Regions from separate parts of the Paenibacillus sp. FSL R7-0216 genome, predicted to be linked through region 2. Evidence: a T-box and tRNA genes for the amino acid it is inferred to sense, from the RefSeq annotation. Region 2 holds a T-box; the other holds one or more tRNA genes.
The links. The T-box of region 2 lies ahead of tyrS (tyrosine--tRNA ligase). A T-box ahead of a tRNA ligase gene usually reads a tRNA of that ligase, here a tRNA-Tyr.
Positions count from the first base shown of each region.

Region 1: it encodes a tRNA-Tyr, which carries the amino acid that the T-box ahead of tyrS (tyrosine--tRNA ligase) is inferred to sense. The anticodon was not compared.

Region 1 covers NZ_CP150222.1:4,199,796-4,209,432, reverse strand. The annotation lists rRNA gene MKZ15_RS19385 (23S ribosomal RNA) at 1-1,421, shown strand, start outside; tRNA gene MKZ15_RS19380 (tRNA-Asn) at 1,540-1,615, shown strand; tRNA gene MKZ15_RS19375 (tRNA-Ser) at 1,622-1,713, shown strand; tRNA gene MKZ15_RS19370 (tRNA-Glu) at 1,736-1,807, shown strand; tRNA gene MKZ15_RS19365 (tRNA-Val) at 1,891-1,966, shown strand; tRNA gene MKZ15_RS19360 (tRNA-Met) at 1,986-2,059, shown strand; tRNA gene MKZ15_RS19355 (tRNA-Asp) at 2,094-2,170, shown strand; tRNA gene MKZ15_RS19350 (tRNA-Phe) at 2,188-2,263, shown strand; tRNA gene MKZ15_RS19345 (tRNA-Thr) at 2,283-2,358, shown strand; tRNA gene MKZ15_RS19340 (tRNA-Tyr) at 2,362-2,447, shown strand; tRNA gene MKZ15_RS19335 (tRNA-Trp) at 2,455-2,528, shown strand; tRNA gene MKZ15_RS19330 (tRNA-His) at 2,561-2,636, shown strand; tRNA gene MKZ15_RS19325 (tRNA-Gln) at 2,660-2,731, shown strand; tRNA gene MKZ15_RS19320 (tRNA-Gly) at 2,737-2,811, shown strand; tRNA gene MKZ15_RS19315 (tRNA-Cys) at 2,823-2,896, shown strand; tRNA gene MKZ15_RS19310 (tRNA-Leu) at 2,907-2,992, shown strand; tRNA gene MKZ15_RS19305 (tRNA-Leu) at 3,014-3,093, shown strand; gene MKZ15_RS19300 (GxGYxYP domain-containing protein) at 3,191-5,140, opposite strand; gene MKZ15_RS19295 (GntR family transcriptional regulator) at 5,540-6,793, shown strand; gene MKZ15_RS19290 (sugar ABC transporter permease) at 6,988-7,986, shown strand; gene MKZ15_RS19285 (carbohydrate ABC transporter permease) at 7,958-8,881, shown strand; gene MKZ15_RS19280 (extracellular solute-binding protein) at 9,012-9,637, shown strand, end outside.
Region 2 covers NZ_CP150222.1:3,282,366-3,292,002, reverse strand. The annotation lists gene acsA (acetate--CoA ligase) at 1-1,290, shown strand, start outside; gene MKZ15_RS14990 (transglycosylase domain-containing protein) at 1,809-4,928, opposite strand; T-box leader at 5,101-5,373, shown strand; gene tyrS (tyrosine--tRNA ligase) at 5,444-6,697, shown strand; gene rpsD (30S ribosomal protein S4) at 6,804-7,403, opposite strand; gene MKZ15_RS14975 (diguanylate cyclase) at 7,879-9,637, shown strand, end outside.

The DNA of each region.
Region 1 (9,637 bases), 920 kb from region 2:
GGATGCTCGTCCAAGCAGTGAGGCTGGTGTGTAGGCAAATCCGCACACCGTAAGGCTGGGCTGTGATGGGGAGGGAAAATTATAGTACCGAAGGTCATGATCTCACACTGCCAAGAAAAGCCTCTAGTCAGGAGAAGGTGCCCGTACCGCAAACCGACACAGGTAGGCGAGAAGAGAATTCTAAGGCGCGCGGAAGAACTCTCGTTAAGGAACTCGGCAAAATGACCCCGTAACTTCGGGAGAAGGGGTGCCCCGGTAGAGTGAATAGCTCGAGGGGGCCGCAGTGAAAAGGCCCAAGCGACTGTTTAGCAAAAACACAGGTCTGTGCGAAGCCGCAAGGCGAAGTATACGGGCTGACGCCTGCCCGGTGCTGGAAGGTTAAGGGGAGTGGTTAGGGGTAACCCGAAGCTATGAACCGAAGCCCCAGTAAACGGCGGCCGTAACTATAACGGTCCTAAGGTAGCGAAATTCCTTGTCAGGTAAATTCTGACCCGCACGAATGGCGTAACGACTTGGGCGCTGTCTCAACGAGAGATCCGGTGAAATTTTAATACCTGTGAAGATGCAGGTTACCCGCGACAAGACGGAAAGACCCCATGGAGCTTTACTGCAGCTTGATATTGGACTTTGATACGATTTGTACAGGATAGGTGGGAGCCTAGGAAGCCGGAGCGCCAGCTTCGGTGGAGGCGCCGTTGGGATACCACCCTGATCGTATCGGAGTTCTAACCTGGTACCGTGATCCGGTACGGGGACAGTGTCAGGTGGGCAGTTTGACTGGGGCGGTCGCCTCCTAAAGAGTAACGGAGGCGCCCCAAGGTTCCCTCAGAATGGTTGGAAATCATTCGAAGAGTGCAAAGGCAAAAGGGAGCTTGACTGCGAGACTGACAAGTCGAGCAGGGACGAAAGTCGGGCTTAGTGATCCGGTGGTACCGCATGGAAGGGCCATCGCTCAACGGATAAAAGCTACCCTGGGGATAACAGGCTTATCTCCCCCAAGAGTCCACATCGACGGGGAGGTTTGGCACCTCGATGTCGGCTCATCGCATCCTGGGGCTGAAGTAGGTCCCAAGGGTTGGGCTGTTCGCCCATTAAAGCGGTACGCGAGCTGGGTTCAGAACGTCGTGAGACAGTTCGGTCCCTATCTGTCGTGGGCGCAGGAAATTTGAGAGGAGCTGTCCTTAGTACGAGAGGACCGGGATGGACGCACCGCTGGTGCACCAGTTGTTCCGCCAGGAGCATAGCTGGGTAGCTAAGTGCGGACGGGATAAGCGCTGAAAGCATCTAAGCGTGAAGCCCCCCTCAAGATGAGATTTCCCAATTAGTAAGACCCCTTGAAGACGACGAGGTTGATAGGCCTGAGGTGGAAGTGCAGCAATGTATGGAGCTGACAGGTACTAATCGGTCGAGGGCTTATCCAAACAACTCCAAAAAGTGGCGTCAGGCTGAACAAGCCGATCCGAGCACTTGAGGAGACTAACACGCAAATTCGTTTCGTATCCAGTTTTCAAGGATTAAACCTTGATAAGTTCATAATGTTCCCTGATAGCTCAGTTGGTAGAGCACTCGACTGTTAATCGAGTTGTCACAGGTTCGAGTCCTGTTCGGGGAGCCACTATATGGAGAGGTGTCCGAGTTGGCCGAAGGAGCACGATTGGAAATCGTGTAGGCGTCACAAGCGTCTCGAGGGTTCGAATCCCTCTCTCTCCGCCATAATCTTTCAGCTCTACTGCATGGCCCGTTGGTCAAGGGGTTAAGACACCTCCCTTTCACGGAGGTAACAGGGGTTCGAATCCCCTACGGGTCATTTTATTCCTTTGACAGCTACTTCATTGATTCACTTGATTTATAGTGGAGTTATCTGGTACAATAAAACTTGTCTTTTCCCATGGAGGCTTAGCTCAGCTGGGAGAGCATCTGCCTTACAAGCAGAGGGTCGGGGGTTCGATCCCCTCAGCCTCCACCATATAATATCTTATTACTGACGCGGGGTGGAGCAGCCCGGTAGCTCGTCGGGCTCATAACCCGAAGGCCGCAGGTTCAAATCCTGCCCCCGCAATTATCCTCGCAAGAGGATGGCATCATCCAAGTGTGGAGCCGTGGTGTAGAGGCCTAACATGCCTGCCTGTCACGCAGGAGACCGCGGGTTCGAATCCCGTCGGCTCCGCCATTTAACTTTATATGTAAGGCTCGGTAGCTCAGTCGGTAGAGCAGAGGACTGAAAATCCTCGTGTCGGCGGTTCGATTCCGTCCCGAGCCACCATTCAACTTTTCGTTGAAGAGCCGGTGTAGCTCAACTGGTAGAGCAACTGACTTGTAATCAGTAGGTTGGGGGTTCAAGTCCTCTCGCCGGCACCACGTGGAGGCTTAGCGAAGTGGCCAAACGCAGCAGACTGTAAATCTGTTCTCTGACGAGTTCGGTGGTTCGAATCCATCAGCCTCCACCAGTTTTATAGGGGCATAGTTTAAAGGTAGAACAAAGGTCTCCAAAACCTTTGGTGTGGGTTCAATTCCTGCTGCCCCTGCCACATTTTTTAGAAGTAGTGAATTTCATATTATGGCGGTCGTGGCGAAGGGGTTAACGCACCGGATTGTGGCTCCGGCATTCGTGGGTTCAAGTCCCATCGATCGCCCCATTTACTTTAACAATCAAATATAGTGGGGATTAGCCAAGCGGTAAGGCAACGGACTTTGACTCCGTCATGCATAGGTTCGAATCCTATATCCCCAGTATAAGCGGACGTGGCTCAGCGGTAGAGCATCGCCTTGCCAAGGCGAGGGTCGCGGGTTCGATTCCCGTCGTCCGCTCCATTTTTATATTTGGCGCCATAGCCAAGTGGTAAGGCACAGCTCTGCAAAAGCTTTATCCCCAGTTCGAGTCTGGGTGGCGCCTCCATTCATGTTTCGCGGGAGTGGCGGAATCGGCAGACGCACAGGACTTAAAATCCTGCGGTAGGTGACTACCGTACCAGTTCAAGTCTGGTCTTCCGCACTTTTGAACAATTTTATATATGCCGGTGTGGCGGAATTGGCAGACGCGCGCGACTCAAAATCGTGAGGGAAACCGTGGGGGTTCGAGTCCCTTCACCGGCATCACTATTACAATAAAAGGCCTCAAGGACGAACGTCCTTGAGGCTTTTTGTTTTTATTTATTAGGTCGATTCAATGAAGTTTGGTAAAAGCGTTGCGTTACTGGTTTTCCTGAAGATCCTCGTTAGTATCTAAAGAATGTGGCTTCACAGATAATCCGTTGGCCTCGCGGATAAGAGAGAAGTAATGATCGCCACGTACGACTTCAAACTCCGATCCAAGTGCTTCGCTCATCGTGGCAACATCTGACGGCGTCAAGCTCCACGCTAGCAAGCCCAGTGAGACGAACAAGGGGGATTGGCCATCCCAGTTGGCTTTGGCTTCCTCGAGGATGCGTAAACCGTCCTGAACGGTACTGATGCCCTGAATCGTTGATACCGGCAGAGAATCATTTACGATCTCCACCCCGTGGCGGTCCTCCCAGCTGAGGAACAGTCCAGGCGCTTTGTAATAACGCTCATAAGCTTCCGCATAAGCTGAGCCAAGCGGTACATTTTCCCCGTCGATTCGATTCAGTACATACGTGAGATTCATTCCACTCTTTTGCAAGTATTTATAAGATTTCTTGAGATAGTCCGCAAATGAGGCTTCTGGCCAAGCCTCAGGGTAGAAATAGCCGGCGCCGGACGGTCCGGCGATAATCAGATCGTTAGCAGTTGCCGTCTGCCGGAAATAATTAAGCATGGCCGGTGCGGCATCGTACAACAGCGGGCTGGACGTCCAGTTGATCGGCACCTGACCGCGGGCGGGGTCATCCCACAAAATCCGCATGCGATGCTGATTATATTGGAAGTTATCGCCTTCGCTGAAAGTGTACGTGACATAGATTTTGTTCTCTAATGGAGGCGCAGCGGGTGCTTTGGTCTTGACCTGCTTCGCTTGGGTACTGGAGAAAACGGTCAAGTTGCTAAACCAGTCGGCAGCCAAGACGTAGACGCCATGGTTGGAGGTGACTTCCACGGAGCTGAACTCACCTGCTACGTCGTTGCTGAACCATCCGAGGTAAGGCGTACCCGGCTCGACGTCAGCCATGATTTTCTCGAACAAAGCTCTTTGCTCCGGATCATTCACTTCCAGCCAGAACACCATGGCTTTGTTGGCGACCGCATAATCGCGGAGATAACCGTACGGTTCTTTCTGCTCGGAGGAAGGGGGTTGAATGCTGCCGGCAGAAACTTTGTACTGGTTCCACATGTTGACGGAGGCCGTTAGCTCCTGGGTGCCTGCAGGCGGAACAAAGCGATAAACGAAGTATCGTCCGTTATCGGCGAAACGATGTCCGCCATCTCCGGCTGAAACCTGGGAGTCCTGCCGATCGTAAAGGAACGGCTCCTCCTCCGGTGTTCCCGGAACAAACTGGGCGATCGTTTGTCCGTCGGCCTGGATCACGATTTCATGCACGGCAGAACCCCAGCCGTCCTGCGTAAATGCATCGTCAAAACGCAAATAGACGGCATCCCCGCCCATAAACGGAGTCAGGTCCAGATCGTAGGTGTCTTTGTTACTGGCATCGCGAATCTGTTCGGTTTCCTCCGCAATCACCTCAAATGATTCAGGGAGTCCCGGAGGGAGTTTTACGGAGACGTTTGGACTGAGACCGACAAGCATGCGGTGCGTCGTTTGTTTCCACAGATGCTCGTATTGCCAGGTATAGGCGTCCATGCGGTCCTGGAACCGGCCGCGCAGATCGTCAAGTACCTTCAGGCGATAGGGAGAGACCTTGAGTTGTTGAGCTAATTCAGGGCTCGCGACAACGGCGTTTTTGAGTCCGGCTAAGGTCGTCGCGACGTTAATCGAGTCCGGAACCTCCGGATCGTAGATGATGATGCCTTTCACTTCATTTTTGTATTTCTTCACGAGATCCAATGCTTCATCGTTCAGCTGATATGGAACCTTGAGATCGTTCAGCCAGGTTAACTTGCCCTCTTCTTCGTTTTCCAGCAAGTAGATGCGGGGTTCGGAACGGTTGATGACACCTTGCAGTGTTGCCAGCAAGATCTTGATATCGCCAGGGGATTTTACCACATCGACTACATCAAGCCGTTTCACCTTCCCGAAGCTTGGAAGCGCTTGCGATTTAGGCCAGCTAATCGTGTTCTTGGATGCAGTCTCCGTTGAGGATTGAGCCGTTGCTGAGGTGGTGCCAAGGGTTAGGGACATTGTGCAGAATAAAACGAAACAAGTCATCGTTATTTTGCGAAACAAATGCGTTCACCTCGTATCCTCATATTTAGGGCCATCGTTCGTTCAGGTTCCTCTTGAAAGCCGGATCCTCGAATTCCCTCCTTTATCGGCCGATTGTGCAAAAGTTAACGATAGCACCTGTATAATATGTTTAATATATCCAATAGTGATTGTCAAGCAAGAGTACGACATTTAATGGATTGACGAAATGCTATAAATGATATAATGTGAATATATGGAGAGTAAGAAGATAGGAGAAGTCTTATGCAAAACGAACGTAAACCGTTATATATGCAGATTCAACAGCACTTCAAAGATATGATCTTGCAGGGCATGCTGCGAGAGAACGATAAGATCCCATCGGAGAAGGAATTGATGGAGCAGTTTGACGTCAGCCGGATTACGGTAGCCAATGCGCTGATGCAGTTGGCGAAGGACGGTTGGATCTACCGGATCCCCGGCAGGGGCAGTTTCGTGAGCGAAGGGATCAGCGAGCTGCTCCAACGCCACCAAGGTTCGGCGGCACCGGACGGCGGGCCTTGGACGGTACTTGATGGAAACTTTGGGGCGTTGACGCATAACGTTACCTCATTTGGCGGTGCTTTAACCGATGCTCAACAGGGAGGAAGCGAAGCTGGGATCCAGGCTCCGGGTCGAAAGACGATCGGGCTGGTCATGCCGATGCTGGTCGACTATTTTGCCATTCGGCTGCTACAGGGGATTAATAACATCATTGCCGACAGTCCCTACAGCCTGCAGATTGTGTTGACGTACAATTCCATCGATCGAGAGAAGGAAGCGATCAACGACTTGATTCGTAAAGGGGCGGCCGGGCTCATTATTTTCCCTTGCGACGCGGAGACGTACAACGAGGAAATCTTGTCCCTCAAGATGCGGGGCTACCCATTCGTTTTGATTGATCGTTATTTGCCTGGCGTGGCCACGAATTTGTCGCGCAGCGACGGGTTAATCGGTGGACAGCTTGCTATCGATTATTTGTGGGGCTTAGGGCATCGGGATATCGCCATCTGCTCCGATTCGCCACTGCCCACGATCACGGTGGAGGAGCGGATTAACGGGTATATGGAGGCGCTCAAACAGAAGGAAGCGATGATTAATCCGGCGCTGATCCTAACCGATTTCGATGTGGATTATCGCGAGATCGACAAGAAACACCCGTTGTACCGGTTCATCAAGAACCAGATAGCCACCGCCTATATTACGCTAAACGGGCGGCTTGGCCTGCACATCTACTCGATTTGCAAGGAACTGGGACTCAAGGTGCCGGAAGACGTCTCGATCCTCACGTTTGACGATCCCTCGCCGGGGCTGCATGAATGGGGGTACTTCTCACATATCTCACAATCCGAGATTGAAATGGGGGAGGCGGCAGCCCGTATTCTACTGGACATTTTCCAGAAGCCTGATGCCAAGGATTCGGGATACACGAAAGTGATCCTAGAGCCGAAATTAATCGAAAGCCAATCGACCGGACCGCTCCGGAAACGGACAACGTAAAAAAGGAACGATTGACAGGACATCTGCTTGCTAACAAGTAGGTGTCTTTATTTGCGAAAAATTAGCGATAAATGATATATCTAATATCTTGACATAAATGACATAGTGAAATATAGTTAATAATACAAATAGATAAACAACTAACAACCGATGCTTAATCAGTGCACTTCACAGTAAGGAGGGTTGCTTGGACGATGGAAAATGCGGGATTACGGGAGCGGAAAATACCGCTGCAGCGCAGGTTAGGGAGACATAAGGATGCTTTGATTGCCGCCGTTATCCTAGTGCCGATGTTCTTGGTATGGCTTGTGGTTTCGGGTTTCCCCACTTTATTCGGGTTCGTATTAGGTTTCTTTGAATGGGTGGGGTTGGCGGATACGCCTAATTTTATCTGGTTCGATAACTTTGTCAGCTTCTTCAATAATCCGGTGTATACGGATGCCTTGTGGAGATCGATTTGGTTGGGCGGACTGGTGACAGTCATTACGCTTGGAGCAGGGTTCTTTGCCGCACTGCTGATGAATATGCCGTTGTTCGGCAAGGGATTTTACCGTTCGATCTGGTATATCCCCGCCATCACAGCAACAGTTGCGACCACGCAGGTCTTCAACATTTTTCTGGATTCAAACAATGGGGTCATTAACAACATTTTAAAAGCCATGGGCAAGGAACCCATCGTCTGGCAGTACTCTGTCGGATGGGGCATTTTCTGGATCGTGGTTTACTCCGTCTGGAAAGGGGTAGGCGGGGCGGCATTAATCTGGCTGGCCGGTTTGCAATCTGTGGATTTGTCCTTATACGAGGCGGCGGAAATCGACGGTGCGGGACGATGGAATAAGCTGCGGTACGTAACGCTGCCAGGGCTTAAGCCGATCGCGACGTATATCATCATTACGAACTTGATCGGGGCGATCCAGATTTACGAGCAGGTGCTGTTTATCACCAACGGCGGGCCTTATGGGCAAACCGAAGTGCTGGTGTTCCGTATCTACCGGGACGGCTTCTGGGATTTCAATTTAGGAATGGCAGGCGCTTCTTCACTCATTATGGCATTCATCGTCATCGTCGTGACCGTGCTGTACTACAATTGGTCTACAAAATCCGACAAACGGACGACCATTCCGCTGAAGCCTATCAAACCGGGGAGAAAGGAGGAACATCCGCATGCCCAGTCAGCCAAACGCCAAGGTTAGCAGACAGTTCAAGCCCGTTTATTTGCTGGGCCATCTCATCCTGCTTGGCGTCGGGATCATCCTGCTATATCCGCTCATCTTTATGGTGCTTGCCGGCTTTTTTACCAAGACGGAATTCTCCTCGACCGTGTTAGGCATTTTCCCGATTCCGAAAGCACCGACGCTGGAGAACTTTAAAGCGCTGATCGCCGGATCCACAGACGCGGCCGTAGCCACCTATATGAAAAACTCGCTTATTCGTACGGTATACAATACGTTTTGGGCGATTTTGACCTCGTTCCTGGCCGGATACGTATTCGCACGACTTCGGTTCAAGGGACGGGACGCGATCTTTCTGATCTTGCTGGCCACGCAAATGATTCCCGGTACACTGGCCATCATTCCGACCTACCTTGAATTTGCTCGGTTTCCGTTCGCCGGAGGGAACGATGTATTCACCGGGGGGACCGGGATTCTGAACTCTTGGTGGGTTTACTTCATCGGCGGACCCAGCATCAACATCATGGGAACGTTTCTGGTGAAGCAGTCGCTGGAAAAGGTGCCGCTGGAAATTGACGAAGCCGCTATCGTAGATGGGGCCGGGACGTTCCGGTTGATCTTCCAGATCCTGTTCCCGCTGCAGCTGCCGATCATGGCGTTTATCGCGATCACAACGGCGCTCGGAACGTGGAATGACTTTATTACCCCGTTCTTCTATACGACCAGCGATGGTTTGCAAACGCTTCCGGCAGCGATCACGCGGATATCCTCCGTTGGAGCTAGTCCGGGTGCGGTGATCAACTACCCGATGATCATTACTTTAAGCTTGGGCATTACGGTTCCGGCACTGCTGATCTTTGCCTTCTTCCAGAAGTACATCGTGCAGGGCTTAGCTAACACCGGGATCAAAGGTTAGGATGAGGAAATTCAGAATGGAATGGAGAAGGTCATTACGGTCCTTTATGGATCGGAAGGATACACACCAAGTTGATAACTTGATTTTTCTTTAAGCGCTCATGATGAAAAAAATTAGGAGGGGTTCACGCATGTTGTTGAAAAAAATGCACGTCACGCTTCTTTCACTGCTGCTTATCGCCTTGTTAGCTGCTTGCGGATCGGGGGGAGGCAACGCTGCGGGTGACAATCCGCCCGCGAACGATCCGGGAACCAACCAGAATCAGCCGTCCGGCAATGACGGGTCTTCTTCTGCAAAAGGCACAACCATTACCGTGTTGAACGAGGGGGCCGTAGGGATTGGCGTTGGGGTCCTTGGTGATCTGCTGGAGAAGAAGAAACAACAGACCATTGCTGACGAGACGCTGAACCCGCGGATCACGGAGGAGGATTACAATTATACTCCAGGTCAGCCGGTGCAAAAAGCAGGTGTATTCCCGTACTATTACCAATCGATCATGAACGAGAAATTGCAAAGTAAAAACATTACCGTAAAAACCGAGGACTGGGGTTGGGGCGAGCCGCTGATCCAGAAGCAAACGGCTGGATTCCTGGCCAAAAACATGCCCGATATCATCGTTGGGGAAACGCAAATGCCTGGGTTTGCCCAGCAGGGTTTGCTCGAACCCTTCCCGGACGATATGGCGCAGGAAATCCGTGATAATGTCGCGCCGGCCGCCTGGAAGCCGATGGAGTATGACGGGAAGATTTACGGTTT
Region 2 (9,637 bases):
GACAGCGGGGCGGTTGCGCTGGTCACGACGCCGGCGTTGCTGCCTCGGGTGAAGCGCGAGGAGCTGCCGACGCTGCGGACCATCATCGTTGTAGGTGACGAGGTGGCGGCCGGGGACGGAATCGTCGATTATAAGGCGGAAATGGAAGCCGCATCCCCTGAGGCCGAGATCGAGTGGGTGAATCGCGAGGACGGCCTGATTTTGCATTATACGTCGGGTTCGACTGGCAAACCCAAAGGCGTTTACCACGTTCATAACGCGATGATTCAGCACTATCATACCGGCAACGTTGTGCTGGACCTGAAGGAAGGGGACGTCTATTGGTGTACGGCGGACCCGGGATGGGTCACCGGGACGTCCTATGGCATCTTTGCTCCGTGGCTGCATGGCGTGACCAACGTTGTCCGCGGCGGGCGCTTCAGCCCGGCCGACTGGTATGAGACGATCCAAAAGAACAAGGTAACGGTCTGGTACAGCGCACCTACGGCATTTCGGATGCTGATGGGTGCGGGACAGGACGTTATTAAGCAATATGATCTGTCGTCACTCCGCCATGTCATGTCCGTTGGTGAACCGCTGAACCCTGAGGTAGTGCGCTGGGGGATGAAGGTGTACAATCATCGGATTCACGACACGTGGTGGATGACGGAGACAGGCGGTCAGCTCATCTGCAACTATCCGTCGATGCCCATTAAACCCGGTTCCATGGGTAAACCGGTGCCCGGCATTGAGGCGGCGATCATTGACGAGAACGGCAAGGAGCTGCCGCCGTACCGGATGGGTAACTTGGCCATCCGCACGCCGTGGCCGTCGGTCATGCGGCTAATTTGGAACAACGCGCCGAAATACGAGGAGTATTTCCGCATCCCGGGATGGTACATTTCCGGCGATACGGCTTACATGGACGAGGACGGCTACTTCTGGTTCCAGGGCCGGATCGACGACGTGATCAATTCCTCAGGCGAACGGATTGGACCGTTCGAGGTCGAGAGCAAGCTCGTTGAGCATCCGGCCGTCGCGGAAGCCGGGGTGATCGGCAAGCCGGATCCCGTGCGCGGGGAGATCATCAAAGCGTTCATCTCGCTGCGTGAAGGTTTTACGCCGTCCGAGGAGTTGAAGGCGGAGATCGCCAAATTCGTCAAGGAAGGGCTGTCCGCTCACGCCGCTCCGCGCGAAATCGAGTTCAAAGATAAGCTGCCCAAGACCCGCTCCGGCAAAATCATGCGCCGCGTGCTCAAAGCCTGGGAGCTCAACCTCCCAGCCGGCGACTTGTCGACGATCGAGGATTGAAGTCGGTTGATCTATAGCAGGAGTCCCCTCAAGCGAAGGCTTGGGGGGACTCTTTTTTTTGCGGGAAAGCGATCTCTGTAGCCGAATCGAGATTATATTCGAAAAACCGAACATATTCGCTCAATTCAGGCGGATTTCTCTCAATATATATGAAATTTCATACATTATTGTCCCTTTGGAGCGCCAATCTCAAGATTTTATATGAAAAATCAATCATATTACCGCTAAACCGGTGGTTGGCTGTGAATTATGTTCGAAAAATCATATATAATCGCTCAAATCAGGTGGATTCCTCCCAATAGATATGAAATTTCATATATAATCATCCCTTTGAAGCCCAACCTCGAGATTGTATATGAAAAATCGAATATATTTCCTCCAGACGGGGGGGCGCAGCGAATTATGTTCGAAAAATCATATACATTCGCTGGATGGAGGAGGTGGATTGATTTTTCAGTTTAATGACACTATTTAAACCACAAAAAAGCAGCAGGCTCACACCTGCTGCTTTTTGCTGCTTACTTACTATACTGCACCGGCGCCGACGGCGGGGATTCGCCCAGCACGTTGACGGCGGTGACCTGGATCCAGACGGAGCTGGAATCGGTTTTGAACGAGAAATGCGCGTCCGAAGTGGAACCTACCTTCGTGTAGGAGCCGCCTTGGGCATCGGACACGTAGACGTTGTAGCTCGTCACGAGGTCGAGGGCGCCGTTCGCGTCCCAGCTAACGGTGAACCCGCGGTCGTCCTTCTTGACGCTCACCTTGGCAGGCGAAGCGGGGAGCGGACCGCCTTCACCATTGTCGCCGATCGTACCGTCGTTGCTGCCGCCCGGCGTTTCACCGCTTGGATCCGGCGTCGAACCGCCGTCCGGGAACACGCCGCCGCCAAAGGCGCTAACGATCGCGCTTGGCGCCGATTCCTTGCCGGCCACGTCGACTGCCGTGACGTAGTACGCCGTTGTGAAGCCGGCTGAGCCGCCGTCCGTTATCGCGGCTGGATCTCCAACCAGCGCCGCTTTCCCGGCGTACTGGAAGGTCACGCCGTCATCTGCACGGTACAATCGGTAACCGACGACGTCTTTCTCCGTATTTTCGCTAAATGTGATCGTGGCCGCCTCTCCGCCGCCAGAAATGGCGACATTCGCCGGGGGCGCCGGCGCTTGGCCGTCGTCAACCCGCGGATCCGGTTTGTAAGGCGCGTCTTCACCGGCATCCTTCGGCAGGTAGAAACTCAGCGGCTTGTGGCCGCCGGACATGCCGGCGAATGCTTGCTCCAGCTGTTCCTTGAGCAATTCGATCGGCGTCTCGCGTTTTACTACGACCTTCTCCCGCAGCATATCGGAAGGCGTCGTTTCGAGCGGTACATAGTTAATTCCTTCATACGTGACGTATTTGGCCCGGATCAGCACGTCGTCCGGCTCTGTCGGCACATACTTGGCGTTGAAAATATCCGTAACCAGTTTGCCGGCCTGCTGCGTTAATTGGGTCGGCAGTTTGCCGCTATACCCGGACACCGTTTTCGACACGATGCCGTCCGGTTTGGTGAAGGCTTCGGTCGCGAACAAATCCGGTTCATTTTCAGTCACTTCGTTCATAACTAGCGCCCAAATTTTGCGCGCCCGCGATTTGCCGGCATCCGACAGCGTGTTCACTGGCTCGCGGTAACCGATCCATACGCCGAGCGTGATGTCCGGCGAGTAGCCCATGAACCAGACATCGGCGTAGTTTTGCGTTGTACCTGTTTTCCCGACGACCGGGATTTTGCCATAGTTCTTGAAGTCGCTTTTGATCGATTTGCCGGTTCCATCCTTAATAACGGTGCGCAGCATATCGGTCATCAGGTAAGCCGTTTGCTCGGAAAATACTTGCTGCGGCTCGACCTCATGCTTATAGACGATATTCCCTTTGGCGTCGGCGATTTTCTCGATCATGTAAGCATCGGTGAACTTTCCGCCGTTAGCGATGGCACTGTACGCGTTGGTCAGTTCCTCGACGGTAACGCCATATTTCAAGCCGCCGAGCACGCCGGTTTGGGCGCTGTAGTCCTCGTCCTCCAACGTCGTGATTCCCAGCTTCTTAGCGAAGTCCCAGGCTTTGTCGATGCCAACGATGTTGTTAAACACGCGGAGTGCCGGGATGTTCCGGGATTCATTCAGCGCGGTCCGCGCCGTCACGAGGCCTTTATAGCCGCCGCTGGAGTTCACCGGGATGTGGAAGCCTTTTTGATAATCCTTCAAAATAATCGGTGAGTCGTCGATGATGCTGGCCGGCTGTACGAGCCCGGCATCGAGGGCCGGCAAATAAGCGGCGATCGGCTTCATCGTCGAGCCTGGCTGCCGTTTCATTTGCGTAGCATAGTTCATTTGCTCCGTGTAGAAGTCGCGTCCTTCGATCATCCCAAGGATCGCGCCGGTCTTATTATCAATCATCATCGAAGCGACTTGCTCCAGGCCTTTCTTCTCGCTCGGTGGCGAGAAATTGTCGGCGTTGTCCGACACCTTGTGCATGGAGTTGTAGACCTTCTTATCGATGGTCGTATATACCCGATACCCCCCGGTCAGCAGCTCTTGACGGGCTTCCTCAATTATTTGCGGATTTGCGGCGACCTCCTCTTTGGTCATCTCCGGATTGTTCAGCATCGCGATCACGATCGCGCCCTGACGTTCCGTCTCCAACATCAGATAAGGGAAGGTATCGTAAGCCTTCTTCGTTGGTTTGGCCAGCGAACCCTTGATGTCGAAGGCCAGCGCTTCGTCATACTGCGCCTGTGTGATTTTGCTCTCCTCGAGCATGCGCTGCAGCACCAGTTGTTGTCGTTTGACCGCCCGACCGAACGCCTCCTCGTTGAATTCCCCTTTACCGTTAAAAGCGGAATACGTCGAAGGAAGCTGCGGCAAACCGGCCAAATAAGCCGCTTGGGCAACATTCAGGTCCGCCAGATTGCTGACGTTAAAAAGACCCTTGGCCGCGGCTTTGATGCCGTAGACCTGATATCCGTTCGAACCATTGCCGAAAGGAACCTTATTCAAATAAGCCGTAATGATTTCTTCCTTGGATAAAAAACGCTCCAGCCGAAGCGCAAGCAGCATTTCCTTAACCTTCCGGTCCTCGGTCTTATCCAGGTTCAGGAACACGCGACGTGCCAGTTGCTGCGTCAGCGTACTGCCGCCGGTCTGCACGTCCTCATGGAGCAGGCGCTGCTTGACGGCCCGCAGCGTGCCTTTAAAATCGATGCCGATGTGTTCCTCGAAATGATTGTCCTCGATGGCGATCACCGCATCCAGCACCGTTTGCGGGATCTCCTTGTAAGTGACGGGGCGGCGGTCCTCTTCCGAACGAAGCTGGCCAATGGGTTGGCCGTCACGGAAATAGGCGAAGCCCGTCATTTCATTATGGTTGATTTTTGCTTCAATGTCGGCACGCGACCGTACCGGATCGTCTTTGACGATAGAGGATACGTATCCGAATACGGCCCCTCCGGCGAACAGCACTCCGGCAAATCCAAACAGAACGAGCCAACCCAATATCGCCCAGGCAATCCGGCCTTTTTTGCGCTTCCGAGCGGGTTTAGCGGGTTTTTCGCTCCGGGTATTGCGCCGCAGTTTGCCGGAGTTTTTGTCGTTCTCATGATCCATGCATGATCCTCCTTTATAAACAGCAACATTATAGCATAAAAAAGGGGATTTGGATGTTTTTTCAGCGTATTTTGGCGTCATATGGAGCCTTAATCGTGCTTATGACCTAGCTTTCGTAGGTTTGACTTTGCGAATGCATCTATGATATATATTATTTTAAATCGCATATCGACAAAAGGCTTGGAAAGACTCAGTAGAAGGCGGAATCCCGCTGCTCAGAGAATCGGTGGATGCTGCGAACCGAATGGGCGGATCCCTTTTGAAATACCGTCTGGAGCCGTCCGGGGGAACGCGCGGGAACGATCCGAAGCGCTAGTAGTCCGGTACCGGGGTATCCCGTTATTTGAATGAAGTGAAAACCGTGAACGGTCGTTCGCATGCTTGCGAGATCCAGGTAGCGGTTTTAATTAGGGTGGTAACGCGAGCGCTCCTTCTCGTCCCTTGGGATGAGAAGGGGCTTTTTTGTGTTTATTTTCATAGGCGTTAAATGAACAAATTCGATGGAGGTAGGAGCAATGAAGTGGGAAGAATTAAACGCGGCACAGCAGGCCGAGGTGGAACGGCAGATTCAGGTGATTTCCCGCGGCGTGGTGGAGATCGTGCCGGAGGATGAACTGAAGCAGAAAGTGATCAAGTCGGTTGTGACCGGCAAGCCGCTGAAGGTGAAGCTGGGGCTGGATCCTTCCGCGCCGGACATTCACGTTGGACATACGGTAGTCATGCAGAAGCTTCGCCAGTTTCAGGAGTTGGGACATCAGGTGCAACTGATCATCGGCGACTTCACGGGGCGGATCGGCGACCCGACCGGTAAATCGGAAACCCGTAAACAGTTGACAGAAGAAGATGTGCAGCGGAATGCGGAAACGTACCGCCAACAAATTTTCAAAATTTTGGACCCGGACAAAACCCAGGTCAACTTCAACTCCGAATGGCTGGCGCCGATGACGTTCGCTGATGTCGTCAAGTTGTCCGCCAAAGTCACCGTAGCGCGTATGCTCGAACGTGACGATTTCACGAAGCGGTACACCACAGGGCAACCGATCAGCATCCACGAATTCTTCTACCCGCTGATGCAGGGGATGGATTCGGTAGCGCTGGAGAGTGATATCGAGCTTGGGGGAACAGACCAGAAGTTTAACCTGCTCATGGGACGGACGCTGCAGAAAGAATACGGCAAAGACACGCAAGTCGCCATCATGACCCCGATCATCGAAGGTTTGGACGGCGTGCAGAAGATGAGTAAGAGCCTTGGCAACTACATCGGCATCGATGAGGCGCCAAACGAAATTTACGGCAAGGCGATGTCTGTGCCGGACGAGCTGATGACGAAATACTATGAACTCGTGACGGACCTGTCCTTGGAAGAGTTCGCAGCTCTCCGCGAGGGTCTTAAGTCGGGGGAAGTACATCCGCGCGACGCCAAAATGAGACTCGCTCATACGCTCGTCCGGATGTACCACGGCTCGGAAGCTGCCGATGCGGCGCAGGAGCATTTCGTGACCGTATTCCAGCAACGAGCGTTGCCGGAGGATATCGAGGAGAAGGAAGTTCCTGCCGCCGAGCTGGAGAATGGGAAAATCCGCTTGATCAAGTTGCTGACCTTGATCGAGTTTGCGGCCTCCAACGGAGAAGCCAAACGCAGCATCCAGCAAGGCGCGGTCAAGCTGAACGAAGAGAAGATCAGCGATCCGAACGCCGAAGTAGAGCTGGCAGGTGGAGAGATCATTCAAGTCGGGAAGCGCAAGTTTGCCAAGCTGCTAGTCAAGTAATTAAAAGAACCCCGAACCTTCAAGGAGGATTCGGGGTTCTTGTTATCGCCACGAAAAAACCGGCCCAGGTCGATAACGACTTGGGCCGGTTTGCGCTGTTGAAATCTTAACGGTTGTAGAATTCGACGATTTGTTTCTCGTCGATGTCTTGCGACAGTTCGGAACGTTCTGGCAAACGAATGTATCTGCCTTCCAGAGCCGTGTCGTTGAATTCCAGGTAAGCTGGAAGATGCGAACGGTTTTCCAGGGCTTCTTTCACAGAGGAAAGGCCGCGGCTTCTTTCACGAAGACTGATCACGTCGCCAAGGTTTACACGGTAAGAAGCGATGTCCACTTTCTTGCCGTTCACGGTTACGTGGCCATGGGATACGAGCTGACGCGCGCCAGCGCGGGAGTTCGCGAAGCCCAGACGGTAAACGAGGTTGTCCAAACGGCTTTCAAGCAAGAACATGAACGTTTCGCCCGCGATACCAGGCATATGCTGCGCTTTTTCGAACAGCGTGCGGAATTGCTTCTCGCCCAAGCCGTACATGTGGCGCAATTTTTGTTTTTCGAGCAACTGTGCTCCGTAGTTACTTACTTTTCTGCGTTGGTTAGCGCCGTGTTGACCCGGAGGGAACGGACGCTTCAAATCTTTGCCTGTACCGCTCAAGGAAATGCCAAGACGGCGGCTGAGTTTAAATTTAGGACCAGTGTAACGTGCCATTGTATAGGTAGACTCCTTTGTTAGTTAAATTTCGTATAGGGTTCTACTTGCGCGGGTTTTGTTTGGACGAGCGAAGGATAGATAAAAAATACGCTCCCTAACAGGAAAGTTCAGCCGCTGTCCTGTCAGCAACAAAAACCGAGAGGGTGCTCGCATGCGTTACGCCCTAAGCAAGACTCTATCCAGTCTTCATCAACAATATATATTATATGAATTTAGGGGGTAAAGTCAATAAGTGTTTTTGTTGGGAAAGGAGGTATTTTGTCGATAGGGCTTTTGGCCTAAAAAAATGCCATGAACCTTAGGAATTATAATGCAAAACCCTAAGGAAGATAGTAAAATAGAGTTAACAGACATGAACGGATCCGGCGGAGATGGACAAGCTTGAACTTCAGGGAAGGAAGCTTGTCCGTTTGGTGTTTATCGTAAGTTGAAGGGCTAAAATCCAACGCAGCATATAAAAGGAGCTTTTTTTATGGCCGATCAATCCATGGGTCAGCCGATGCTGAACCTGAATCACGCTTCTGGCCTGCAGCGGCTCGATGATGGCGACAATTATACGGATTGGCTGCGGCAGCTTGATATCACTGTCCATGATTTCCCCTACATTGAGTCTATCTTAAAACAGGGGTACGCGGAGTGGCGAAAGCTGGTAAGTGCAATGCCGGAACTTGGTAAGGCCGACTTTTTCATTTCCGGCAGTCGCGGCGAAGTGCTGCTTGCCGATTCGCTTGATCCGGGAGGGCCAATCAGCCCGACCTGGCCCAAGCCGATGGAAGAGGCGATCCTGCAAAGCCTTCGCGAGCATAGAGCGGTCACAGCCGAAACAGCGGACGGTGTTTATGTTGCCGTGCCGGTGTTTTCCCGCATTCATAGCGATTTGTTCGCTTCATTTGGTTGCTGCTTGCATGATTGCGGCGCTACGGCGGCTGTTCTGTTCGCCAAAATGGCGGCACAACTATTTCAATCTTGCTTTTATAAGTGTTTTGAAGGCTTGTTCGTTTCCGATCTGCTGCGCGTTCAGCAGCAGGCCAAACGCGAAGAGCAGCGCCGTTCCAAGCTTTTTCAAGTCGTGCAAAAGCTCCATGATAAGATCGATGTGGATTCGGTCCTGACCGAAGTGTTTGAACGGGTTTCCGGAATGTATCCCGCAGCCAAGTTGGAGCTGTTGATGTCCCAGGATCACTTAAGCCGCGATCCGCGGGTCAAATCGCTGCAGCTGCATGGACAAGGCGATGAGCTGCTTGTAAGGGCGTTCATGGAGGGGCGGATGCAGGTCAGGGAGTCCACAGGTCCAAGTCCCGAAGAAGGCGGCGAGAGAAGGCTGGAAATTGCGGTGCCCCTCAGTGGGAAACAGGGGGTCTATGGTGTTTTTCATTTGCAAATTCAACGGGAAAAGATCGATGATGTGGATCTGCAACTGATCGGTATGCTGGCGGATACGGCTGGCACGGCGTTCGAGAATGCCAAGCTGTATGAACAGTCCAATTTGTTAATTAATGAACTGAGATTGATCAATGAGCTCACCAAACGGCTGAATCAAAGCCTGCGGCTGAAGGAAGTGTTCAAGTTTGCTACCGAAGAGCTGTTGTCGATTTTCAAAGCGGAATATTGCTGCATCTCCCAATTGAATAAAGAACGGGAAACGTTTGAAATTATGTCTAGCAACGTGCCGGGGCTGTCGAAGGAGCATTTTCCGAAAAGCTACGGGTTCAGTGGACTTGTCTATTCCACGCAGGAGCCGATCATTCTCTCGGACTTTCAGGCATATGGTAAAGTATCCTCGAGATTTATGGAGGAGACGGATTCCCGTTCACTGATCACCGCACCCTTGATCGTTCGGGGAGAGGTCAACGGGGTCATTATGCTGGCACACCGTAAGACCCGCTTCTTCTCCTATGACAACTACAAGCTCCTTCAGGTCCTGTCCTCGCACATCGGCTTGGCGATTGCCAACGCATCGCTGCATGCGGAGGTTCGCCGTATGGCCAATCGCGATATGCTGACCGGACTTTATGCTCGCCACTATGTCGATGATGCGATTCAAGAGTTCCAGAAGAAAGATACGAACGGCTCCTTGATTATCGTTGACATTGACCAGTTCAAGCAGGTCAACGATACGTATGGCCACCAAACCGGGGATAAAATCCTGAAGCAGGTGTGCGCGATCGTCAAGAGCTCGATTCGCAAAACGGATATCGCCGCCCGGTGGGGAGGCGAGGAGTTGGCTGTGT